2 linked regions of the Rhodovastum atsumiense genome follow. The protein of the gene in region 1 interacts with the protein of each later gene in a pairwise test. Links are inferred from orthologs where the notes say so. Each region holds a gene or a part of one and is shown on either strand. Other genes may lie near its edges.

The links.
Region 2: the proteins of leuS (region 1) and ligA interact in binary tests that used the Escherichia coli proteins (3 or more experiments, as listed by UniProt). The link is inferred for Rhodovastum atsumiense from one-to-one orthologs.

The regions. Positions count from the first base shown.
Region 1 is NZ_OW485601.1:2,340,018-2,343,490, reverse strand. Bases 132-3,348 are described here. They hold leuS (leucine--tRNA ligase), read right to left. Parts: upstream 2,975-3,348; coding sequence 332-2,974; downstream 132-331. Other genes in these bases: NBY65_RS10700 (DUF3576 domain-containing protein), read right to left, coding at 3,103-3,348; lptE (LPS assembly lipoprotein LptE), read right to left, coding at 132-306. Outside these bases: more of lptE, read right to left, coding at 1-131; more of NBY65_RS10700, read right to left, coding at 3,349-3,473.
Region 2 is NZ_OW485601.1:969,877-973,103, reverse strand. The notes cover bases 55-3,025. They hold ligA (NAD-dependent DNA ligase LigA), read right to left. Parts: upstream 2,596-3,025; coding sequence 514-2,595; downstream 55-513. Other genes in these bases: NBY65_RS04190 (sensor domain-containing diguanylate cyclase), read left to right, coding at 2,889-3,025; NBY65_RS04200 (response regulator transcription factor), read right to left, coding at 55-427. Also shown: more of NBY65_RS04200, read right to left, coding at 1-54; more of NBY65_RS04190, read left to right, coding at 3,026-3,227. UniProt on the Escherichia coli protein: DNA ligase that catalyzes the formation of phosphodiester linkages between 5'-phosphoryl and 3'-hydroxyl groups in double-stranded DNA using NAD as a coenzyme and as the energy source for the reaction.

The DNA.
Region 1 (3,473 bases):
TGTCGCCTGCCCGATATAGCGAATGCGGGTGATCGTCGAATCCCGCTGGATGAAGATGCCTTCCTGCGCCACCGAGACCCCGACCAAAAGGTCATAGCGCTTGGGCTGCTCGGGCCCCCGCTGCAGGCGCGCCTGCAGGGCCTGGCGCAGCAACTGCCCGGTGCGTTCGGGAATCAGGCCCACCGAAATCGCCGACAGCCCGGCCTGCGCCGGGCCTTCGGTTCCAGAGGCGTAGATCGGCCGGAACCCGCAGCCCGGCGCCGTCAGCAGCAGCGCCCCGCCGAGCACCAGGCGTCGTGACAGCATGGGTCGGGATCCGGCCGCCATGGCGTTACCCCGCCACCACGAAGTTGACGATGCGTCCCGGCACGTAGATGCGCTTGACCACGCGGCGCTCACCGATGGCCCGCGCGACATTCGGCTCGGCCGCGGCCGCTGCCAGGACCTCCGCCTCCGTGGCGCCGGGCGCCACCTCGATCGAGCCGCGCAGCTTGCCGAGCACCTGCACCGCGATCGTCACCGTCTCCGCCGCCGCCAGCGCGGCATCCGAATCCGGCCAGCCAAGCTCGGCCACCAGCACCTCGCTGCCGGGCCGCAGCCGCGCGAAGATCTCCTCGGCCAGATGCGGCATCATCGGCGAGACCAGCCGGGCGACGATCTCCACCGCCTCGCGCCGGGCCCAGCGCAGGTCGGGCGAGTCCGCGGCCTTCTCGGCCTCGGCGATGGCGTTGGCGAATTCGTAGACCCGGGCCACCGCCACGTTGAAGGCGAAGCCTTCCAGCGCCTCGGTCACCGCCGCGATGGTCCGGTGGGTGGCCCGCCGCAGCGTCCGCGCCGCCGGCGAGAAATCCTGCGGCACCTCGTCGGTCGCCGGCAATGCGGCGACGCTCTCCGCCAGCCGGAACAGCCGCTGGGTGAAGCGATAGGCGCCGACCACGCCCGACTCGGTCCATTCCATGTCCCGCTCGGGCGGGTTGTCGGAGAGGATGAACCAGCGCGCCGTGTCCGCGCCGAAGCGGTCGATGATCGCCCCGGGATCCACCGTGTTGCGCTTCGACTTCGACATCGCCTCGACGCGCCCGACCGTCACCGGGGCGCCGCTCTGGCGATGCACGGCCGTGCCATCGGCGCGCTTCTCGATCTCTTCCGGGTAGAGCCAGTGCCCGTCGGCGCTCTTGTAGCTCTCGTGCGTCACCATGCCTTGCGTGAACAGCCCGGCGAAGGGCTCGTCGAGCGAGACATGGCCGGTGGCCTTCATCGCGCGGGTGAAGAAGCGCGAATAGAGCAGGTGCAGAATCGCGTGCTCGATGCCGCCGATGTACTGGTCGACCGGCATCCAGTGGTCCACCGCCGCCCGCGTCAGCGGCACTGCCGCGGTCGGGCTGCAATAGCGGGCGAAATACCAGGAACTGTCGACGAAGGTGTCGAAGGTGTCGGTCTCGCGCCGGGCCGGCCGCCCACAGCACGGACAGGCCACGTTCTTCCAGCTCGGATGATGATCGAGCGGATTGCCGGGCCGGTCGAAGCTGACATCCTCGGGCAGCTTCACCGGCAGGTCGGCATCGGGCACCGGCACCACGCCGCAGGCATCGCAATGGATCACCGGAATCGGGCAGCCCCAGTAGCGCTGCCGGCTGACGCCCCAGTCGCGCAGGCGCCAGTTCACCACCCCCGTGCCAATGCCCAGCCGTTCGAGTTCGGCGATCGCCACGGCCTTCGCTTCCTCGGGCGCCGGCTTGCCGTCCAGGAAGCCCGAATTGATCATCACGCCGACGCCGTCGAAGGCCTTGTCGCCGATGGTGAAGCCTGCCGCGTCCTCGCCCGCCGGCAGCACCACCGGGGTCACCGTCAGCCCGTATTTGCGAGCGAAATCCAGGTCGCGCTGGTCGTGGGCGGGGCAGCCGAAGATGGCGCCCGTGCCGTATTCCATCAGCACGAAGTTGGCGATCCAGACCGGATAGGTCGCGTCCGGCAGGAACGGGTGGCGGACCCGCAGGCCGGTGTCGTAGCCCTTCTTCTCGGTCGCCTCGATCGCCGCCTCGCTGGTGCCCAGGCGGCGGCATTCGGCGATGAAGGCCGCCGCATCGGGATTACGGGCCGCGATCGCTGCCGCCAGCGGATGCTCCGCCGCGATCGCCAGGAAGGACATGCCGAACAGCGTGTCGGGCCGGGTCGTATAGACCTCGATCCCGTCGATGCCGGCTTCCGGCGCCGCCAGGGCGAAGCGCAGCCGCGCGCCCTCGCTGCGGCCGATCCAGTTCGCCTGCATCAGCCGCACGCGTTCGGGCCAGCGATCCAGGCCATCCAGCGCCGAAAGCAGCTCCGGCGCGAAATCCGTGATCTTCAGGAACCACTGCGAGAGCTTCTTCTTCTCGACCAGGGCGCCCGAGCGCCAGCCGCGGCCATCGATGACCTGCTCGTTGGCCAGCACCGTGCCGTCGACCGGATCCCAGTTCACCCAGCTCTCGCGCCGCTCCACCAGCCCGGCCTTCAGCATGTCCAGGAACAGCTTCTGCTGGTGGCCGTAATAGGCGGGGTCGCAGGTGGCGAATTCCCGCCGCCAGTCGAGCGACAGCCCCATGCGCTTCAGCTCGGCACGCATGTTGGCGATGTTGTCCCAGGTCCAGCGAGCGGGATGGATGTTGCGCTCGCGTGCGGCGTTCTCCGCCGGCAGGCCGAACGCGTCCCAGCCCATCGGGTGCAGCACCGAACAGCCGCGCGCCCGCTTGTAGCGCGCCACCACGTCGCCGAGCGTGTAGTTGCGCACGTGCCCCATGTGGATTTTCCCGCTGGGATACGGGAACATCTCGAGCACGTAGTATTTGGGCCGGCCGTCCGTGGGCACGTCCTCGACATGGAAACAGGCACGCCGTTCCCACTCGGTCTGCCAGCGCGGCTCGGCGGCCCGGAAATCGTAACGCGGCGCCTCGGCCGCTGGAATGGAGGCAGGTGCGTCGACGGTCACGTTGCTCATGGGGCCGATCTGTCTGAAAACACGTGGCCTGTCTGTATCGGCCAGATCAGCCGCCCCGGCAACCGTCATGGCGCCCCGAACGAATCACCGACGCGACCCGTTCAGGCCGCGTCGCCGCAGCCGCGCGATCAGCTTCCCGTTGCCTGCGTGCGCAATTCCCGTGCCCGCGCCAACACCTTGTTCTCGATGTCGCTGGTGGTCACCGCGCTGACCGGGGCGTCGACCCATTGCCCGCCTTCCTGCACCTGGCGGAACACAGCAATGCGCACGGCGTCGGCCCGCAATTGCCGCCCGAGGATATAGGCGGTCGCCTTGAAGCGCTCGCCCGGCGCCGAGGGGGGCTGGTACCAATCGGTGATGATGACACCGCCGAACGGGTCAGCGGAAGCCAGCGGCATGAACGACAGCGTGTCCAGCGCCGCCCGCCACAGATAGGCATTCACCCCGAGCCCGCTGCCACCTTCCTCCGAAGGTGTCTTGCTGCGCCCGCCGAACAGGA
Region 2 (3,227 bases), 1.4 Mb from region 1 along the record:
CCGGTTCGGGATCGGGGCGAGAGAGGCGCCGGTGCACCGCCCGGATGCGGGCGGCCAGTTCGCGCAGCGGGGCCGGCTTGACGATGTAGTCGTCCGCACCGGTTTCGAGCCCGGTGATCCGCGCCTGTTCAGCTCCGTCGACGGTGACGACGATGATGCCGCAATCCGCATCCTGGGCGAAGCGCGCCACCAGTTCCAGGCCGTTGACATCGGGCAGTTCCAGGTCGAGCAGCGCGACATCCGGCCGGAACACCGATTTTTCCGCGATCGCCGCGGCGCCGCTGGCCACGACATGCGTCTCCATCCCGGCATCGCGCAACGCCGCGGCGATCGCGGTCGAGACCGTTGGGCTGTCTTCGACGATCAGCACGCGCAACACCACGCTCCGTGGCTGTCTGCAGCCGTGCTCGCGCTCTGGGCTGTTCATCTCGCGTGACGGGTCCCGACTCACGGTTGTATGGCAATCTGACACGCCGTTGACTTTACGTCACGCACGATAACGTCATTATACAGTTACGAACTGGCAGCAACAAGTTCGCGCCATTCCGCCTCGGTCAAGATGCGCACGCCCAGTTCCGCGGCGCGGCGGGCCTTGGATCCGGCATCCGCGCCGACCACGACCAGGTCGGTTTTCCTGGACACGCTGTCGGTGACCCGTGCCCCCAGTTTCTCGGCCATGGCTTTGGCTTCCGGCCGGGTCAGGGTTTCCAGCGTGCCGGTGAACACGATGACCTTGCCCACCAGTTCGCCGGCGGCGTTCGCCGGCGCGGCGTCGGTGATGGTCAGCACCGCGGCGAGCGCGTCCACCGTGGCGACGTTGCGCGGTTCGGCGAAGAAATCCGCCAGTTCCTCGGCGATGGCGGGGCCGATGCCGACGATGCTGCCGAGGTCGCTGCGGGCCTCGGAGCCGATCTGCACGGCGTCCTGCATCTGCGCGCGCCAGGTGGCGAAGCTGCCGTAGTGCCGGGCGAGCAGCTTGGCGTTCGCCTCGCCGATGCGGCGGATGCCGAGCGCGTAGATGAAGCGGGCCAGCGGGATGGTCTGCCGCTCGCGGATGGCGCGGGAGAGATTGCGCGCCGACACCTCGCCCCAGCCCTCGCGGCGGGCGATCTTCGCTTCGTGGTCGGGCAGGGCGAAGATGTCGACCGGGCCGGCGATCAGGCCGTCGGCGTGGAATTCGCGGATGGTCTTCTCGCCGAGTCCCTCGATGTCGAAGGCGGGGCGGGAGACGAAGTGGATCAGTCGTTCCTCCAGTTGGGCCTGGCAGGTCAGGCCGCCGGTGCAGCGCCGCACCACCTCGCCGGGCGGGCGCAGGGCGAGGCTGCCGCAGACCGGGCAGTGATCGGGGAAGACATAGGGGACGGCGCCGGCCGGTCGCTTCTCCGCCACCACCGCGACGATCTGCGGGATGACGTCGCCGGCGCGCTGCAGCACCACCGTGTCGCCGATGCGTACGTCCTTGCGGGCGATTTCGTCCTCGTTGTGGAGGGTGGCGTTGCGCACCAGCACGCCGCCGACATTGACCGGCTGCAGCCGCGCCACCGGGGTCAGCGCGCCGGTGCGCCCGAGCTGGATGTCGATGCCTTCCAGCACCGTGGTCGCCTGTTCGGCCGGGAATTTCCAGGCGATCGCCCAGCGCGGCGCGCGACCGACGAAGCCCAGGCGACGTTGCAGGGCGAGATCGTCGACCTTGTACACCACCCCGTCGATGTCATAGGGCAGGGCGGCGCGCTGCGCGCCGATCCCGGCCTGGAACTCCGCTGCGTCGGCGGCGTCGGTAAGTTGTTTCGATAAGGGATTGACGGTGAAGCCCCATTCCTGCAGCCGCTCCAGCCAGTGCCAGTGGGTATCGACCGGCACCTCGCTGGCCTCGCCCAGCGCATAGGCGAACATCGACAGCTTGCGGTTGGCGGTGATGCGCGCATCCAACTGGCGCAGGCTGCCGGCGGCGGCGTTGCGGGGATTGGCGAAGATCTTCTGCCCGGCCTGCTCCTGCGCGGCATTGAGCGCGAGGAAATCGGCCTTGGTCATGAACACCTCGCCGCGGATTTCGATGCGGTCCGGCACGCCTGCGCCTTTCAGCCGCAGCGGGATGCTGGCCAGGGTGCGCACATTGGCGGTGACGTCCTCGCCTTCGTTGCCGTCGCCCCGCGTCGCCCCGCGCACCAGCCGTCCGCCCGCGTAGGTCAGCGACACCGACAGGCCGTCGATCTTCGGTTCGCCCACGAAGGCCAGGCGCTCGTCCTTCAACCCGAGGAAGCGTCGCGCCCGTTCGCAGAATTCGGCGAAGTCGTCCGGGCTGAAGGCATTGTCGAGGGAGAGCATCGGCACGCCATGGCGGGCCTTGGCAAAGCCGCCGGCCGGCGCCGCACCGACCCGGTGCTGTGGCGAATCCGCCCGCACCAGGGCGGGGAAGCGCGCCTCGATGGCGGCGTTGCGCCGGCGCAGCGCATCGTACTCGGCATCGGTGATCTCTGGCGCGTCGCGCTCGTGATAGGCGCGGTCGTGGCGCGCGATCTCGGCGGCGAGGCGGGCGAGCTCATCCCGGGCATCGGCCTCGGTCAGATCTTCAACTGAAATAAGTTGCGCATTCATAAGTTTTTCGTGCCGCTTATTGTTTATATGGATATGTAAATCAATGAATGCCGTGACGGCACCGAGGGATATTGCAAAGGAAGATAACATTCATATTTAGTATACTCCTTCGTTGACTTGGGTTGGCGTTGGGTGGCTTGTGGTGGATCGAACGCCGATCATGCAGGCGGGGGCGGTGACCGCGATGTTGCCTGGTGGATTTGAATCCTGTTGCGAACTTTGGTCATGGCGTTGGCGTGGGAACGTGTCGCGCCGGAACCGCTGAGGCAACCACTGAGATGGAGGCTCGGACCATGGTCGACGCGTCCGGGAACCTGCTGCAGCACGCGGGCTCCTATGAGGACCTGCTCGAATTCCTGAACGCCACCCCGATCGGCATCATCCGCCTGCGGTCCGATGGGGAGATCCTGCTGGCCAATTCCATGGCCATGCAGTTGCTGGCCCCGCTTGCCCCGGACGGGGAGTGCGGGGATCTCTTCCGCATGCTCGGTGGCCTCTTCCCCGATCTGCCGGACCGCGTGGCCGCCCACCCGCAGGCCGGTCCGATCTGCGCGCAGGCGCAATTGTCGCTGCCTGGCACGCGCCGTGTGCTCAGTTTCGGCCTCGACCGGGTGAATGCCGATACCCTGATG